DNA from 4 places in the Pseudoalteromonas sp. SWYJ118 genome. Region 1 is predicted to be linked to each of the others. Evidence: predicted binding sites of a transcription regulator. Region 1 holds the regulator's gene; each other region holds the start of a gene.
The links. The regulator sigma-54, encoded in region 1, starts transcription at its own class of promoters, with help from an activator protein. The targets are predictions, from matches to a motif close to GTTGGCACGNNNNTNGNNT.
Positions count from the first base shown of each region.

Region 2: the regulator sigma-54 is predicted to act here: its motif matches at 2,708-2,726, upstream of I6F48_RS15440 (BON domain-containing protein).
Region 3: the regulator sigma-54 is predicted to act here: its motif matches at 1,853-1,871, upstream of I6F48_RS18380 (EF-hand domain-containing protein).
Region 4: the regulator sigma-54 is predicted to act here: its motif matches at 2,309-2,327, upstream of I6F48_RS16955 (TorF family putative porin).

Region 1 is NZ_JADYXC010000001.1:104,584-109,247, forward strand. Features, by position in the region: gene rapZ (RNase adapter RapZ) at 1-125, opposite strand, end outside; gene ptsN (PTS IIA-like nitrogen regulatory protein PtsN) at 144-596, opposite strand; gene hpf (ribosome hibernation promoting factor) at 601-888, opposite strand; gene I6F48_RS00550 (RNA polymerase factor sigma-54) at 915-2,414, opposite strand; gene lptB (LPS export ABC transporter ATP-binding protein) at 2,484-3,209, opposite strand; gene lptA (lipopolysaccharide transport periplasmic protein LptA) at 3,206-3,751, opposite strand; gene lptC (LPS export ABC transporter periplasmic protein LptC) at 3,741-4,295, opposite strand; gene kdsC (3-deoxy-manno-octulosonate-8-phosphatase KdsC) at 4,292-4,664, opposite strand, start outside.
Region 2 is NZ_JADYXC010000018.1:11,523-16,186, forward strand. Features, by position in the region: gene I6F48_RS15425 (DUF4153 domain-containing protein) at 1-465, opposite strand, end outside; gene I6F48_RS15430 (tRNA1(Val) (adenine(37)-N6)-methyltransferase) at 527-1,225, opposite strand; gene srmB (ATP-dependent RNA helicase SrmB) at 1,301-2,527, shown strand; gene I6F48_RS15440 (BON domain-containing protein) at 2,800-3,120, shown strand; gene I6F48_RS15445 (hypothetical protein) at 3,214-3,897, opposite strand; gene I6F48_RS15450 (mechanosensitive ion channel family protein) at 4,138-4,664, opposite strand, start outside.
Region 3 is NZ_JADYXC010000026.1:7,682-12,345, reverse strand. Features, by position in the region: gene I6F48_RS18390 (TrkH family potassium uptake protein) at 1-783, shown strand, start outside; gene I6F48_RS18385 (flagellar brake domain-containing protein) at 828-1,487, shown strand; gene I6F48_RS18380 (EF-hand domain-containing protein) at 1,952-2,164, shown strand; gene I6F48_RS18375 (calmodulin) at 2,304-2,516, shown strand; gene I6F48_RS18370 (EF-hand domain-containing protein) at 2,594-2,809, shown strand; gene trkA (Trk system potassium transporter TrkA) at 2,891-4,267, opposite strand; gene rsmB (16S rRNA (cytosine(967)-C(5))-methyltransferase RsmB) at 4,354-4,664, opposite strand, start outside.
Region 4 is NZ_JADYXC010000021.1:69,614-74,277, reverse strand. Features, by position in the region: gene I6F48_RS16965 (hypothetical protein) at 286-951, shown strand; partial or broken gene I6F48_RS16960 (hypothetical protein) at 1,237-2,148, shown strand; gene I6F48_RS16955 (TorF family putative porin) at 2,426-3,112, shown strand; gene I6F48_RS16950 (Bor/Iss family lipoprotein) at 3,174-3,497, opposite strand; gene I6F48_RS16945 (Bor family protein) at 3,494-3,805, opposite strand; gene I6F48_RS16940 (ABC transporter permease/M1 family aminopeptidase) at 3,985-4,664, opposite strand, start outside.

The sequences.
Region 1 (4,664 bases):
CGAACTAATGAAGGAAGCAAGTTAACTGGAATATTATCTACGCAATAATAACCTAAATCTTCTACAACGCGTAAAGCAACCGACTTTCCAGAACCAGAACGGCCGCTTATGATAATTAACTCCATTTAACACCCTTTATAAAACTATGATTGATTGACAATAACTTGGTAAAGCTCAGTATCTGATTTTGCACTGCGTAACTGTTTACAAAAATCTTTGTTGTTTAGTTTATCAGCAATGGTTGCTAGAGTCTTTAAGTGCTGCTGGTTATCGCCATCTGGTACGATGAGTGCGACGAAAATATCAACAGGGCGATTATCGATCGCATCAAAATTTATTGGAGTTTCGCTAACGAGTACTAAAGCCAAAGGCTCTTCTGCACCGCTCATTCTTCCATGAGGAATGGCAATGCCACGCCCTATACCTGTACTACCCAATTTTTCTCTGCTCATTAAAGCATTAAGAATATCTTGTTGCGGTAAATACGGAAGTTTGTCGTGAGCAAGTTCGCTAATGAACTCTAAAATTCTTTTTTTGCTATTAAAAAGGACCGCAGCTTTGCTGCAGTCCTGGCATATAAGTGAGCTTAATTTCATCATATTAGTGTCGAGCAAGCTTCTCTTTGTGTTTAATTACTTGTCGATCGAGCTTGTCGATCAACGAGTCAATGGCGGCATACATATCTTGATGTTCTGTAGAGGCAAATAGCTCAGCACCGCTTACGTGTATGGTGGCTTCTGCTTTTTGATTTAATTTTTCTACATCGAGAATGACATGAACATTATTAATATGATCAGAGTGTCTTTCTAGCTTCGCAAATTTGGTATTAATATAGTCTCTTAGTGAATCGGTTAATTCTACGTGACGACCAGTTAAGTTTAGTTGCATAAGCATTACCCTCTTTTTTTTGCGTCTTAAATCAAACTTTTACGCTGATTTGACGGTGGAATAGCCAGAGATTCGCGGTATTTTGCGATTGTACGTCTCGCTACTTTAATTCCTTGCTCAGCCAATATATCCGCTATTTTGCTATCACTCAATGGTTTTGCTGAGTTTTCTGCTGCGATTAATTTTCGGATAAGCGCACGGATTGCTGTAGATGAACATTCACCACCGTTTTCGGTGCTTACATGGCTTGAGAAAAAATATTTAAGCTCAAATATACCACGGGGTGTGTGCATATACTTTTGGGTTGTTACGCGCGAAATTGTTGATTCGTGCATTTCTACCATTTCAGCAACATCATTTAAAACCATTGGTTTCATGGCTTCAGGACCGTGTTCAAAAAAGCCTTGTTGTTGCTTAACAATACAATTTGTCACTTTTAATAGCGTGTCGTTTCTACTTTCTAAGCTTTTAATAAACCATTTAGCTTCTTGTAAATGCGAGCGAATAAACTGGCTGTCACCACTGGATTTTACAGTGCGAGACATTGCCGCGTATTGGCTATTAACACGAATTTTAGGCATGCTGTCTGGGTTTAACTCAACAACCCAGCGGCCTTTAATTTTTTTAACTGACACATCAGGAATAACATACTCAGATTCTTCTCTTACAATAGTATCTGCAGGTTTAGGGCTAAGAGTATGTATTAATGTCATTACTTCCTTAAGCTCTTCTTCTTTGAGCTTAGTTTTCTTCATTAATGTACGATAGTCACGAGCAGCTAATAAATCAATATGCTCGGTTAAAATCATTTTTGTTTCATTAATGTAAGGTGTTTCTTTATCAAACTGGTTAAGCTGAATACACAAACACTCTTGTAAACTACGTGCAGCAATACCAACAGGATCAAACAGTTGGATGCGTTTTAATACAGCTTCAATTTCATCAAGTTCGACTTCGTTATCATCTTCGTTTTCTTGATTAAAGCTTTCTAAAATCTCTTCGCAGCTTAGTGTTAAAATACCTGAATCATCGACGGCTTCTACAATAGCAATAGCAATAGCTTCGTCTGTAGGGCTAAATGGCGTTAGTTGTAACTGCCACATTAAATACTCATGGAGCGTTTCAGTAGAGGCGCCTTGGTATATTGATTCGTCTTCAGGCATCGGACCCGATGATGCTGCTGGGGCGGCACTCATGTACTCATCCCAACTAACATCCATAGCCATGTCGTCACTTAGCGTGTCTTTTGCAAGTGCTTCACCACTATCTTGTTCGTATTCGCTTGGAGCATCATCGGCAGATGCGCTAACAGTTATGTCATCTGTATCTGCTTTTTGCTCGTTTTTACCTGCAGCGTCTTCTGAATAGTCTGCTTCTTCAACCTCTAATAGCGGGTTGCTGTCGAGAGCTTCTTGTATTTCTTGCTGGAGATCCAATGTACTGAGTTGCAACAAACGAATAGCTTGTTGCAGCTGTGGAGTCATTGTAAGTTGCTGGCCCATGCGCAGCTGTAGTGATTGCCTCATGTATCTCTAACAATCCTTTTATGTTGTTATAATTAATACTAGCAGATGCTTAAAGACATGGCGTAAATGTTACAGCCTAAATTGCTCGCCTAAGTAAACATCGCGTACTGTTTTATCATTTAATACGTGTTCTGGAGTACCTGATGCAATCAGCTCCCCATGAGAAACAATGTAGGCTTTTTCACAAACATCAAGGGTTTCTCTTACGTTATGATCGGTAATTAATACACCAATCCCACGATTTTTAAGATGTTCTATTATTTTCTTTATGTCTAATACCGAAATCGGGTCAACACCTGCAAATGGTTCATCCAGTAATATAAATTTAGGATCTGCTGCCAGCGCACGTGCTATTTCAACACGACGACGTTCGCCACCCGACAATGCCATACCTTGGCTATCACGAATGTGTTGTATGCTAAATTCATCTAATAATTTATCGAGAGTGTCTTCTCTAGCTTGTTTATTTAACTCTTTGCGCGTTTCTAAAATGGCCATTAAGTTTTGATAAACAGTCAGCTTTCTGAATATTGAAGACTCTTGCGGTAAGTAGCCAATGCCTAATCTAGCACGACTATGCATAGGTAAAAGAGTAATATCGTTATCGTCTATCGATATTTTACCTTTGTCGCTAGGTACAAGTCCTACTATCATATAAAACGTGGTAGTTTTACCTGCGCCGTTAGGGCCAAGTAAGCCAACAATACTGCCAGCTTTGACTTCAAGGCCGACGTTTTTTACAACTTCACGGCCTTTATAGCTCTTTGCTAATAGCTCTGCTTTTAATGTGCTCATGGTTGACCTTTGTCGCTTTTTTTACTTTTTTTAGTCTCGATTGGTACTAAAATTGTGTGAACGCGGTCAGTTGAGTTTTCATCTTTTTCGGCACTGATTAGCTGCTGCTCTATATCGTAGGTAATGCTTTTAGCATTTATTTTTTGTCCCGCTTGCGATACTTGTGCATTACCAACAAGCGTTAAAAAACGCTTAGATACATCATAACGTACTTCGTCAGCACTGGCGCTCATAGTCGTGCCATCTGATTGCTTTTCTTCAAAGTGCGCAGGGCTACCTGTAGCAATTAATAATTGTTTATTATCGCCAAGTTCATCGCGTTTATGTACTTCTAAGCGGTCGGCTGTGATACGGCGGTTACCGTGAATAATTTCAACGTTTTTCTCAAAAATCCCGACATTAGCTTTTAATTGACCTTCTTGCTTATCGGCGCTTATTGAAATTTGATTTGCAGCCGGTTGCGTGTTTTGCTCTGCAGCACTACTATTAAACGCTAGTATAAGTGTAGGAATAATAAGTGATTTTAATATTTTATTGGTCATAATATATGGTTCGCGTATGGTTAATTAGTTTTATCACTTCGGTTTTTAAGTCGGCTTCTAGGCCTTTACCAGTGATTTTTAAATTGGGTCCAGTGATGATAACGGGTTGCTCCGAACGCATTGTTAATAGCTTTATATCTACCTGAATATTATCAGCATTGATTTTGTCTATCATGGCGTTATCGGTTAAGTTTTTGGCAACCACATTGCCTTCTAAAATTAATTGTTTGTCTTCGTATAATGTTGCTTCGTCTGCATTTATTTGCCACGTTTGCTTTTCGTTATATAAAGTAAAAATAGGTTTTTCAAAAAACGTAAAACCTAATTGTTGATATAGCTCCATTTTAGCCGCAGTGACTTTGTGGCTAATTTTACCTTGTTCGTCATAGGCTGTTTGTTTGAGTTCTATGGCTATGTAATCAGGCTTGGCAATAACTTCAGGCTCAGTCTGAGGCACAATATTTGTTTGTGTAAAATAAGGGTACCAAAGCCAAACCATACAGCTAATGAATAAAACGCTTAATATTATGCGCGCTGCATTCATGAACTAGTGCCTTGTGTAGTCAATGCTTTACCATTTTCAAGCATAAGTAAGTCGGTGAGCTCTCTTACTGCACCAAAGCCGCCAGGCATTTGCGTTACATAGTGTGATAAACGTTTAATAAGTGGATGGGCATCATTTACTGCAACAGCAAAGCCGACTAATTCCATAACGGGCATGTCAGGACCATCATCACCGATATAAGCAATTTGTTCATCGCTAAGGTTGAGTTTGTCTTTTAGCTCTTGATAGGCAATGAGCTTATTTTCTTGGCCTTGATAAATATGCTGTACGGTTAAGCTGCTCATACGTTGTTGCACTATTTGTGAATGACGACCAGTAATTACAGCCACTTCAAAGCCACTGTTTATA
Region 2 (4,664 bases), on a different contig from region 1:
CCAAAAAATAAGCACGAACAGCCAGCATTCCCCAAAAATTATAAAATTGCGCCAAGAAAGCTTAAACAAACGACTGTAGCTAACATTTTCCGAACTACCAAATTGTTGAATGTACATAAGGCCTTTAAAGCCAGCTATTAAACTAGTAAAAATAAAAGCTGACATTAAAGTGTTATTACTTACGTACTCTTGAGGCTCTTGCTGAAAGCCTGCATACGCACCCAGTAAAGATAACAACAAGGAAAAAGGAAGGATTAAAAGTAACGACGTTTTTATATTATTTTTATTAACAGTCATTAGCATTAATAAAGGAAAGCTCATAGAAAATGTAATAAGTGAGACTAGCCATGTAGGGCTTGTTGCTGGCCACACATTGTTTTCTATACTGCTATATAAAAGAGTAAGAGCAATAGCCTGTAATACAGCAAGTGTAATTATAAAGGGTTTAGGTATCTGACTATCCATATCTGTTCTCAGCGATAAGTTTTAGTTAGTTTGCGTTATTCGTTCCTATTTTACAATTGCTTCACATTTTCAAATAAAATGCTTTGCACAGGGCTATATAATCAGCCGTGTAGGTATTATCTAAGTTTCTAATACACAGTGTTGATGATTCTATATCGCTTTTTACGTAGCTAAATGTCATTAAACTGCGGCTAATATCTTTATTTGGCGTGGCTTTCACTTGGCAATGAGTATTTAAATAAAGCCCATTTTGAGTAGCAAGCTCAATAAATAGCACGCCTTCAACTCTCGGGAGTATTAAGCTAAAGCGAGAGCTTCTATAGCTTAAACGTTTAAACGCATTAATTAACTCTTCAAAACTTAGGCCGTCGGTATGGCGTGCGGTATTACGCGCAACATTATCGCCTTTTAAACTGTGATTAAAATACGGTGGATTAGAGATAACCACGTCAAATTTAACTTCACTACTAAAGCTTTGAATAGTTTGGTGCGTAATACTTATAGTTGGCCACGGGCTATTAGCTACATTTTGTAATGCTTGGGTATAGGCGCTTTCGTCAATTTCTACCGCAGTTATATCAAGCTCATTACTGCGCTGCTTACACATTAGTGCTAGTAAGCCGGTGCCGGTGCCTATATCAAGTAATGACTTTGCACCGCTTAAATTAGCCCATGCGCCAAGCAAAATGCCATCGGTAGAAACTTTCATTGCACAGTGGTCGTGTTCAACTTTAAATTGTTTAAATACAAAACCAGACATTTTTTCACCTTTTCATTCACCAAGCGCAGCATAGCGCGTATAATCAGGGTAATTGTCCCTTATTTTAGACACTCTATGCAATTTTCTGAATTTGATCTTGATAACAAGCTACTCGATGCCATTAATAAAATGGGCTACGAGACGCCAACCAGCATTCAACAACAAGCTATTCCTGAAGCACTACAGGGGCGCGATATTTTAGCATCTGCGCCTACTGGTACAGGTAAAACAGCGGCATTTTTAATTCCGGCTATTCAGTACTTACTGGATTTCCCACGTCGTGACCCTGGTTTTGCGCGCGTACTCGTTATGACCCCGACTCGTGAGCTGGCTTATCAAATTCATGAACAATGTGAACTGCTAGCTAAACGCACACACCTAAAAATTGGTGTAGTAACAGGCGGTATTAACTACGGCACGCATAAAGAAATTTTTGAAAAAAATAATGATATTTTAATCGCCACACCAGGTCGATTAATGGAATACCTAGAAACCGAAAACTTTCATGCTGAACACGTAGAAATGCTTATTATTGATGAAGCAGATCGCATGTTAGATATGGGTTTCAAAAAAGAAATGAGCCGTATTTGTGACGAAGCTAAAAATCGTCGCCAATGTTTTTTATTCTCAGCAACACTTGAAGGTGACAGCGTAGAAAGGTTTGCTGAAAAAACATTAAGCGACCCAGCTCTATTAGAAGCCGAATCGTCACGTAAAGAAAAAGCTAAAATTCACCAATGGGTACATTTAGCCGACGATTATCATCACAAACTTGAATTATTAGTTAATACGCTAAAAAACCCTGACGTAACTAAAGCGATTGTGTTTGTTAAAACTCGCGAACGCTTAGAAACATTGATTGGCGAACTTACAACTAATGATGTAAAAGCGGCGTGGTTACGCGGCGAAATGCCACAAGACAAACGTATGAAAGCCATGGAAAACTTCCACAGTGGCAAAACAAGCATATTAGTTGCTACCGACGTAGCTGCACGTGGTATTGATGTATCTGACATCAGCCACGTTATTAACTTTGATATGCCGCGTACTGCCGACGTATATGTACACCGTATTGGTCGTACTGGCCGTGCTGGTAAAAAAGGGATAGCAATATCGCTAGTTGAAGCACACGATATTGGTATTTTATATAAAGTAGAGCGCTACGTTGAACAAAAATTAAAACGCCGTGTAATTAGAGGTGTCGAGCCACAGCATAAAGAAGCTAAGCCACCGGCTAAAAAACGTAAAGATCCAGTAAAAATGAAAGCCAAGAAAAAGGCTAAGGTTAAAAAGAAAAAGTAACCTAAAACATTTTTATACTAAGCCGACTTTTGTCGGCTTTTTAATGCAAGCCTTGCAGGCTCTGCTGTTTGTACCTGTTACATATGTAACCCAAGCATGTAACTCATACTCATTTAAATGTAATTTTTGCCCACCTGAATTCCCACTTAATAAAATTCCCTTATATTTCATAGCGTTAATATTGGCACCGAAATTGTAACTACAAAGATAACCTAGCCGATGGAATTTCCATATTGTGGCTGCACTATTCACCGTAATGTAAGGATTAAGTTATGAACCGCTTCAAGTTAACTATCGCTTTAGTATCATTTTGTTGTTTATTTTTATTAGCTTGCGCTACAAAAGTAAGTGCAGCAACCAACATGGCCGTAGTAAGCAGTGTAGCCACTCAACCTAACTTACAACAAGCTATCACCAACACCCTACGAACTAATCCTAACCTAGCGTTAAGTGATATTCGCGTGCAGGTAAAAAATGGTGAAGTAGATTTATACGGTGAAGCACAAACTGGTTTTCAGCGCGCACTGGCTCAAAAGTTTTTAGAAAATATGGATGGGGTTAAAATCATTCGTAACAAAATTAGCGTTATTTAATACGCACCACATAAACTTATTTGTATAACTAATTCATAAGCGCGGCTTGTTACTCCAACACAAGCTGCGCTTTTTTATGTTTATTTTTTGTAGTTATTTCAATTTATCTAGTTGTTGAATAACATCACTTAATTTAAAACTACTTTTTTGTGAATTAAAACTTTCAACAAAAACTTCTTTAAAACTGCTTACCGTAGAATCTTCATTTAGCTCAAAAGGAAAACCCTTAAGTTCCTTTGTTTTTGGGTTAAACTTATAAACAAAATTGTCACCACTTAAACCCGCTGAAAAAACGTAATGATGATTATCAACCCATCCTGCCGCGCCATGAAATAGAGCAATATTTATTTTATCGTTTTGAGTATGTACGCCGACTTTAACTACATTATTTTTATTGAATGCGGCTTTTGTTATCTCTTTACTGGGGATAAACCAAAACCCTTTTGTATTACCCACAAACACAGCTAAATATTCATTATCAGGTGACCAAGTGATAACGTTACTTTCATAACTTTTTCTAGGGCATAAAACATCATCTGAGCTACAAAACTCTCGTAACTTCTCTTTTTCAATATATGCCGCTTTATTTAGTAAGATTAATGTAGAGGTAAGGTTTTTGTTTTTATCGAGAAAAAGTATTTCAGCGGTATTGTTATCTATATTTAATTTATAACTCACATCATATTTAGCATTATATTCGTTACCTACTGAAATAAAGCTAATAACTAGGCTTGAAAATAAAATTATTTTTGTAAACCATTTAATCCTTAACTTCATTTGTTTGTAACCCTAATATCTAAAAAAAATACACCTTGTATAACCAATAATTGCATAATAAATAGATAAAAGGGAAACTTACCTTATAAAAAATACGTTACAAAATCTGCTGGAGAAAATAATTAATGAATAAAGAAAAGTGACTTGAACTAATTAAAAAGCGCATTTTTTACTCTGTAAAAATGCGCTGTTGGTAAGTAACTATTTCCCAATGCTTTTGCCTAATGAGCTTTAACTAAATTACTCACTTTGGTTAGAGTCAGTACCGTCGCTACTGTCTTTATTTGATGACTGCTGGCTTATTTTGTCGCTTATCATGGCATCGAGTTTTTCGCCCCCTTTAATACCAAAATCTAAAGTACGAATTGGGAATGGAATACTAATGTCAGCCTCATCGAGTGCCTGCTTAACGGCAACAACACCTTTGTGGCGTACCGTCATAAAGTCAGGCTCACCTGGGTATTTAATCCAAAACCACACCAGTAAGTTAATGCTGCTGTCGCCAAAACCTTCGGCGTATACAGCGGTTTCGTCTTTACGTATTACGAAGTCAAATTCATTTATTTTTTCGACTATAACGTCCTTTGCTTTTTCTATGTCGTCGCCGTACGAAATACCTACAGGTACTTCTATGCGCCTAACACCTAGCGTGGTGTAATTTTTTAGTACATTTCTAAATAATACTTTGTTTGGTACCAGTATTAACTGCCCATAAAAGCTCTCTATTAGCGTGTTACGTAGGTTTATAGAATGTATTGAACCAAACA
Region 3 (4,664 bases), on a different contig from region 1:
TCTACTTACGATGCTTCCATGGGGCACTTTGACAGCCCTGTAATTAACTTTATTTGTGTGTTCTTTTTAATTATTGCCGCTGTTAACTTCTCCCTGCACTACGCTGCAGTGGCGAGTCGAAACGTACAAGTTTATATTCGAGACCCTGAGTTTAAGGTGTTTTTGTGTATTCAATTAGCGCTGGTGGTTATTTGTTTTACCGTACTTTCCTCTAATGAAATATTTGCTAATGGCGATGAAACCCTCGATCAGGCATTATTTCAAGCTGTTTCTATGAGTACAACAGCAGGCTTTGCTACTGATAACTTTTCAACATGGCCTTTGTTTTTACCTATTTTACTTATATTTTCGAGCTTTATTGGTGGTTGTGCAGGCTCTACTGGTGGTGGTATGAAAGTAGTGCGCGTGTTCTTACTGTACTTGCAGGGTGTGCGTGAGCTTAATCGTTTGGTGCACCCACGGGCTATATATTCAATCAAGCTGGGTCGAAAGGCGTTGCCAGACAAAGTAGTAGAGGCCGTGTGGGGATTTTTCTCTGCGTATGCGTTGGTGTTTATTATTATTATGTTAGCGCTTATGGGCACGGGTATGGATAACATAACTGCGTTCTCAGCCACTGCGGCTTGTTTAAATAACTTAGGTCCAGGTCTGGGTGATGTAGCATCGCATTATGGCGCTATAACCGATGGTGCTAAATGGTTGCTTACCATTGCAATGGTGTTTGGTCGTTTAGAAATATTTACTTTATTAGTACTATTTACGCCTACATTTTGGCGTGGTTAAACGAGCCATTTGAATTTTAAAATACAAGTTAGTGGGAAAGGGATATGCCAACAAATTTAGAAAAGCTAAAGCATATAAGTGTAGGCAGCTTAGTCGACCTAGAAATATTAACACCTACAAGCAGTAAGCGTGTTAAAACTGAATTAGTTGGTTTACTCGATAAACAGTTTATTATTTTAAATTATCCCAATGCAAAGCGTTTACCTGTGGCGAGTGACTATTTACGTGATGGCGTAATGGTTGTTGTAAGAGCGCTTATTGAAGGTAGTGGTGGGCAAGTTATTGCGTTTCGCCAGCAAATTATGTCGGTAGCCTCTCATCCCGCTAAACTCGTGTTTATAAACTTTCCAAAGCAAGTGCAGTTATTTGCGCTACGCTCACAAACACGCATACCTACCTTATTACCTGCAAAGCTAAAACTAAGTGACGATAGGGTACTTGAAGGCCTTATTAAAGACATTTCACTCACTGGTGTAATGTTTGATATTAGAGGCGATCAGCAAGTTGAAAGTATTAAAGATATGCAATGCACTGTCGTACTTAATAGCAGTGATAAAGATTTTGAAGGTGAAATTTGCAGTGTTAAAGAGCATGCCGCAGGTGTGCACTGTGGAATTAAGCTACTAGCAAGCGAGGATGAAATGAAAGCCTTTATGAAAGAGCATTTTATAGACCCTTCTGCGCTTGAGCCTACCGTTGAATAAATAGGTTTTCGCTTATTTGCAACAAAAAGGCATTTTACGTCAGTATTTATAAAATGTTTTTTTCTCTTTCATAATTAAAATTATTATTTAAATAAAACAACTGATTACGTATTATTTTTTACAGCTTATTTTTTGTTATTAAAGCTTCCTCGTTAAAATTTATCTCAATTATTCTTTAAAATCCCTCCTTTTAAAACCGTACACTTAAAAATGTATCTTTTTATATAAACATAACTATATGTTTTTAATGACTTTAATGTCATCTCTTTAAAACGTGTTGCTAAAGGGCAACAATAACTATTCTAAAAACGCCTTCTTGTTGTACGTTTTATATTTAACTTATTGAAAATTAATAGCTTTTAAATGTTGGCATCTAAGTTGTAATAGTCTAAGTGTACTGAACGAAATCGTGATTCAAAGTGAAATACTTAATCGCACACACATAAATTTGAAGGATACATATTATGAAAAGCATTAATAAAACTTTAGCACTTATCGCTATTGCATCTTCTTCAGCCGCTTTTGCTGCAACAGATTTTGACACACTGGATGTAGACGGCAGTGGCACAATTAGCCAAGCAGAAGCATCAGTTGATGCAAAGCTAATGAGCATGTTTTCTGAGCTTGATACTGACCAAAATGGTGAGTTATCAAAAGAAGAATTTTCAGAAGCTTAATTAAAAAGTATTTATCCTGAGTTGCCAAAGACACCTAAGTAGGCAAGGGAGCTTACGAAAGAGGATAACAAGGAAGTGAAAAATTACGTTTTAAGTTAAACGAAGCAATTTTTTTGATAGAACATTGAAGGATTAAGTTATGAAACATTTAAATAAAGCATTAGCACTTATAGTACTAGCATCTTCTTCCGCTGCATTTGCAGCATCAGATTTTGACAGCCTTGATATCGATGGTAGCGGCACAATTAGCCCAAGCGAAGCGGCAGTCGATACAGATTTAATGGCTGAATTTATTGAGCTAGATACCGACGGTAGCGGCGAGCTTTCTAAAGAAGAATTCGCTAATTACTAATTAATCTTTTCAGATTAAACATTTTTCACAGTCAGGGATCTTTGAAAAGGACTTCCCATATTACTAGGAATATTATTATGAAAACATTAAATACAACACTTGCAGTTATCGTTTTAGCATCTTCATCAGCAGCATATGCCGCAGTAGATTTTGCCTCTTTTGATGCAGATGGTAACGGTGCTATTACAATGGAAGAAGCGAAGGTTAACCCTCAGCTTGTAAAGATTTTTGATGATTTGGATACTGATGGTAATGGTGAAATCTCTAAAGAAGAGTTTTCAAAAGTACAGTAATCAATATTTAAGCATACTCCATTAAAGCCGCCTTAATCAGCGGCTTTTTTGTGTATTAAATTAACTAATTAGAGTAACTAGTTAAAGGAATATAGCACTTACTTGGAATAGTTTTTCTACAACGGTAATGTGTTTTTTGTCGATTAAAAACATGATGACATGATCGCCCGACATAATAATTGTATCGTCGTGGGCTATCAGTACATCGTCATTACGTACTATTGCGCCAATAGTGGTACCCGCTGGAAGTTTTATATCGGCAATTGCACGGCCAACCACTTTAGATGTATTTTCATCACCATGGGCAACGGCTTCAATAGCTTCTGCCGCACCTTTACGCAGTGAATACACATTAACAATATCACCACGTCGTACGTGAGTTAATAGCGCTGATATAGTGGCTTGTTGCGGTGATATGGCAATATCTATTTCGCCGCCTTGTACTAAATCAACGTAAGCTCCACGTTGAATAAGCACCATGGTTTTCTGTGCGCCCATACGCTTTGCAAGCATGGCCGACATAATATTTGCTTCATCGTCGTTGGTTACGGCAATAAATACATCAACTTGTTCTATATGTTCTTCTGAAAGTAGTTCTTGATCAGATGCATCACCACAAAAAACGACCGTGTTGTCGAGCATTTCTGAGAGCTGCTCGGCACGTTCTTTACTGCGCTCAATTAATTTAACGGTGTGATTTTTTTCAAGTGAGCGGGCAAGGCCTGCACCAATGTTACCGCCACCAGCGATCATAATTTTTTTGTACGAACGCTCAAGTTTTTGTAGCTCGTTCATTACTGCGCGTATATGTTTTGTTGCGGCAATAAAGAATACTTCGTCGTCGGCTTCAATAACGGTGGTACCCAGTGGTTTGATTGCTTTACCCTGGCGATAAATAGCGGCAACACGAGTTTCTACATTAGGAATATGTTCTTTAAGTGCTGATAACGCATAACCTACTAATAAACCACCATAGTAAGCTTTTACGGCGACTAACGAGAGCATGCCATCGGCAAACTGCAATACTTGCAGAGCACCAGGGTAGTCAATTAAACGGCGAATATACTTAGTGACCAGTGCTTCTGGGGCAATGTAATGATCGATTGGTAAATCATCGTTTTGAAATAGCTTTTCGCGGTATTTTAAATATTGCTCTGAGCGAATGCGGGCAATTTTAGTGGGGGTTTTAAAAATACTGTATGCCACTTGGCATGCAACCATGTTCACTTCATCTGAGCTGGTTACCGCTATAATCATATCGGCATCTTCAGCGCCTGCACGGCGTAATACATCAGGATGCGCACTGTGGCCCATAACCCCTTGTAAGTCGTACTTATCTTGAAGTTCACGTAATCGGTTACCGTCTATATCAACAACGGTAATTTCGTTTTGTTCGCCAACTAAGTTTTCAGCAAGCGTAGCACCAACTTGCCCGGCACCGAGTATAATTATTTTCATTATTTACCCGTGGTATTGACCATAATTTAATTAAAAAAATAGCCATTTAATATTTCATAAATGGCTAACTATTCAGTGTACGACTATTAGGCTTTTTTAACTAGTTTAGCGTAATAAAATCCATCACTTTCACCGGGTAATAACTGTAAACCAGGAGTTGTTACGGTATCGTTTTCGTGTAGCGGAATATGCTCTACGTCATCGTTATTAGCTAAAAACTTAGCAACTTGCTGTTGGTTTTCTTGTGGAAGAACCGAACACGTAGCATATACCAATGTGCCGCCTGGTTTTAACAGAGGCCAAATGCTATCAAGAATATCGCTTTGTAATTTAGATAAGTCTTCGATGTCTGATGCGCGACGTAACCATTTTATATCAGGGTGACGGCGAATTACGC
Region 4 (4,664 bases), on a different contig from region 1:
AAAAAAACAATAAGGTAACATTAAAGTTCGAAATCACGATTAAGGATTATTATGAATTTATCAAAAAAATTACAGTTATTTTAGCGTTTTTTTTAATCACAATGAGTACATTTACCTATGCAACAATGACATGCCGTTGCACCTCAGGTAGCATGACGGTTGTTCATGGTGAGGGTGGTACAGTTAGCTATTCGTGCTCTGGTGGTGGTCAAGTTTCTTGTATGATACGATTGGAATAAGCATCATTTAGAAAGGCGTATGCCTTTCTCTTCTAAGGATAGTAAAATGAAATACATATTTTTAATTGCACTTGTTTTTGTCGCCATTCTTGGTATTGGTATTTTAAACACTGGGCAGCCTTCAGATCCTCCGCTAACCCACATACAACCAACTGATGAAGCCATTCTTAGTAATGAAAAAGCTAAGCCTCCAATTGAGCCAAACACCCTATTAAGTAAAGCCTCTGAACCATCTGTCAAACAGCACAAAGTTGTAGAGCAAAAAGTGGCAGCGATATCTAAATTGCCTATTTCAAGCCCTAACGCTTTCTCTGAAGAATTTGTTTCAACTGAGGGTGGAAAAGAATTTGTTTCAACAAAAGCATTGGACGACGTATTTAAAAATGATACTTCAATATTACTGCAGCGTATGTCTAATATTGAATACTCTGAAATAGCACAAATACGTAAAGATAAGCTAAACGATTTTATTCTAAATGAATTAAAAGACGTCACTATTTTACAGCAAGATCTAGAGTGTGCAGGGAAGGTTTGCGCACTAGAACTTACTTATACACAAAGTAGTAATCAAGCATCTATTGAGGCTCTTTCAAGTTTTTCTAAAAACTATTCTTTTCAGCAATTTACTGAAACCGAAAGTGGTGATAAAAAATTAAAAGCATTATATATTGAAACTGAAGACCCTAGCCTATTAACTCTTTTAAATAACTAATTCACGCTGACAAGTATAATACTTAAAGCTATTTTCAGTCCTATATTAGAGTCTAGTTTTCCTGCTATAAAGCAGTAAAGCTAGACCCCATAAGTATATTAAGTCACGAATAACCGGCATCAATCACTGCCCACTTTTAAAAATACCAAAGAATAGCTCACGTCCACTATTTTATGGTATCAAGCTGGGTTCATTTGTTTTATAACAATCTCTGCAGCTTTAAGGCTAAATAATATTTAAGTATGCGCCGTTTGCCATGCTGAGTGAATTCTCATTACAGGGCAAGCGATTAGCTTTTTACAGGCTAAAGCTTTACGTATTGCTCCTTGGCCTGTTGTAAGTGTATTTGTAGAACAACACAAAGACGTTATTGCACTTGATGAACAGCTTCGCTTAGTAGACTACATTAAAAGCATTCGTGAACAATCTCTTAAAGATATGATCCCTGAAGACTTACTTGCGTTTAGCGGTAAGCACATGGCATCACTTGATCCAAGCACATACAACTTTGACGTTGAATGGTTTGCATCTACAAAGAGTGCAAAGAGCTTCCATCAAATGCTTGGTGATTTACCAGGTGCTTTTGATGATGCACTAGTGAATATTCCACTTGAAGGTGATATTACTCAATATGAGTATCAACAATTTGTTGCTGCTTATTCAAAAATATTCACCGACAACAACGAAAAACCAACACTTGCGCCTGCAACACGACTGCTTGCAATGCGTCGCCCTGATTTATTTACTCCGATTACAAATAATCGATTAGATGCTTTATGTGGTGCCCTTGGTGTTTCTAAACTTAAAAATAGTGATTTTGAGCGTTACTGGCAAGATATCGTAAAAGGTATTCAAGCTATGTCATGGTACAAAATGGCTAAACCTAGTAATGAGTTAGAAGAACAATTAGTTGCTATTAAAGCGCTAATCCCATGTTTCTTTCACTATGCTGATGCTAAAACACCAGATAACTCTAACTACATTAAACTGCTAACCAAGCCTAAACGTACTACAACTACAACAGGTAAAACTCAGCGTAGAGGTAAAGAGTCTGCAGAAATTTTAGTAGACCGTGCTCTTGCTGCTGACGATATTCCTGAACACATTCGCAGTAAACGTGATTCAATTGTGAGTGAAGTACAAAAAGGTCGCAGCGTAAACGAAACAATTAGCCTTATGCGCACTATATTCGGCTAAAACCTTCTAATTTAGCCGTACTTTTATGGTGCGGCTAGGTTAATTTATGCACCAGCAATGTGCGCAACATCTTCCTTCATGTTATATCCCCATCCTATTCATAAAATTCAAGCTCATGTTTTTAATAAATAAAAAATAATTTTTAATAAAAAATAATGAAGCTGGCACATACAGTGCAATTATCCCGTTAGTTAAACAATAAAAAGCCGTCAGCCTAAAGGTTCCGATTACATAATAAAAACCTTGGCGAGCAAAAATCATATAACGGGAAATGGACATGCTAAAACTAAAAAAAACCATCGCTATAAGTGCTATAGCATTAATGGGCGCAACATCTTTAACATCTACAGCTGTGCATGCTGAAGTAACTGCTAATGCAGCGGCAACATCAAACTACTTATGGCGCGGTCAAGAGCAAACTGGGGGCGATGCAGCTATTTCAGGCGGTATTGATTACGCCAATGAATCGGGCTTTTATGCAGGTACTTGGGCTTCAAATGCATCGTGGGCAGATGAAATGACCTATGAGCTTGATTTATACGCAGGCTTTGGTGGCGACATTAACGAAAGCGTTAGCTACGATGTTGGCTATATTTATTACGCTTACCCAGATGCCGCTTCTGAGGCTGACGCAGATTTCTCTGAAATTTACGGTAGCATCAGTGTTGAAGGCTTTACCTTTGGTGCTTCAGTACTTGCAACATCAGCTGCAAGTGGTGATGGTACAGACTTTGGTGATTCACTTTACTTAACTGCAGATTATGGTTTTGCTGTTGGTAGTAACGGTACTGAAATGGCGCTTCACCTAGGTCATTACTCAGGTGACTTTATTGGTGATGACAATATTCTAGATTACGGTGTATCTATTTCGAAAGACGGTTTTACTTTTGGTTTATCTGATACAGATATGGATGATTCAGATATTAAAGCTTACGTTGCTTATTCTGTAGACTTTAATTTATAAGAAAGAATGTGTTACTTGCTGCAACACGAAGGGCCTTTTGGCCCTTTTCTCGTTCATAAAGTTATTTAAATGGTACCTTATTACATTGTACTTCCACTGTTTTAGGGTACCAAGCTGGTCCAATTTGATTTACAACTACCTCAGCTAAACCATTAGTAAACGATTTATACGTATGAACGCTTTGCCATTCACCTTGTGGGCAATGTGTTGTTAAATCTAACGGCTCTGATCCCTCGTACAACGCAAGTGCAAAATTATGATGCCACTGTGAGCTTTTTAGCGTTTTATTGCTTACTTTGCTTTGTGCTCCGTTATCAAAGTAAATATTTGTACATCCCGTTAATATAATAAATGTACAACTGGCCACAAGTAGCTTGATACTCATAATGTTTCCCCTATTACTTGCTCTTGGCACCACACTTTAATGGTATGAGGCGAGTATATTCCAAGCGTAATTAAACTCAGCGCTCCATCACCAAAGGTTTGCTGTGACTGCATTTGAGTAACGGATGTACTTAAACAAATTTGTTTTACATCTACGCGTTGCTCGCCTACCAATCCCCAAAAGTAAAATGAGCGACTATCTTCGTAATTAGCTTGGCTCGTTATTTTTGCTGTTGCCTGTGGCTGAATGGTTACCGCAGAACAAGCACTCAGGCTTAATGCTATCGCCCCTATAATTAATGGTTTCATACTCTTTCTTATAAACTAAATACCAGTAAGGTAACTTTATAAGAGAACATAAAATATTAGCGTAAAAAGCTGTGGGGAATATGTAGAAACGCTATGAAGTTTTATACAGTTTATTACACATAAAGGCCGCATAAAGGCGGCCTTTAAATTAGTCAGTTTAAGTGGTTAGTAGATAGACCTTAAAATTTAGCTAGGTTATTTTTACTATCCTTATCGACTAGCTTAATGTAAGGATCGACCCCCGCAAATAATGGCTTTTCTTTTACTTTAAGCTCAATCGTATTAATACCTGATACTATTTGGTGCTTTTGAGAGTAAATAACAAAATCTTCAGCTAGTAGGTTTTCAGGGTCATCGCTAAACAACGCAATATCAATTAGCTCATCGAGCGGCTGTTCAGTTTCTTCACCTTGGCCATCCGCACGCTGTTTAACGGCTTCTACGCTAAGTGTTACAGTATAAAAACCTTCGCTATCAACGCTATCTGTAACTGACACCTCTTTCATCTCAAGCTCATACAGTGTTATGTATTTAAACTGATCGTCAATAAAGCTTTGTTCGGCTTGTGTTGCGTCTTGTTTTAAATAGCTAAGTAAATCAAGTGTTGTTGGGTATGGTGTTGATTGGTACTGAAACTCATTTAAAAATGCTTTGAGTGCATCATTTAAACGTTTTTCACCTAAACGATCATAAATCGCCATCATTACCACAGATCCTTTATTGTAATGAAGATATTGTTGAGACTGCGTTTTATATAGTGGCATTTCTTCAAAGGCTTCCCCTGTACGCCCTATTAAGTACCTATCAAGCTCATATTTTAAAAACTTACGTAGCTTCTCTGCGCCAAAGCGTTTTTCGA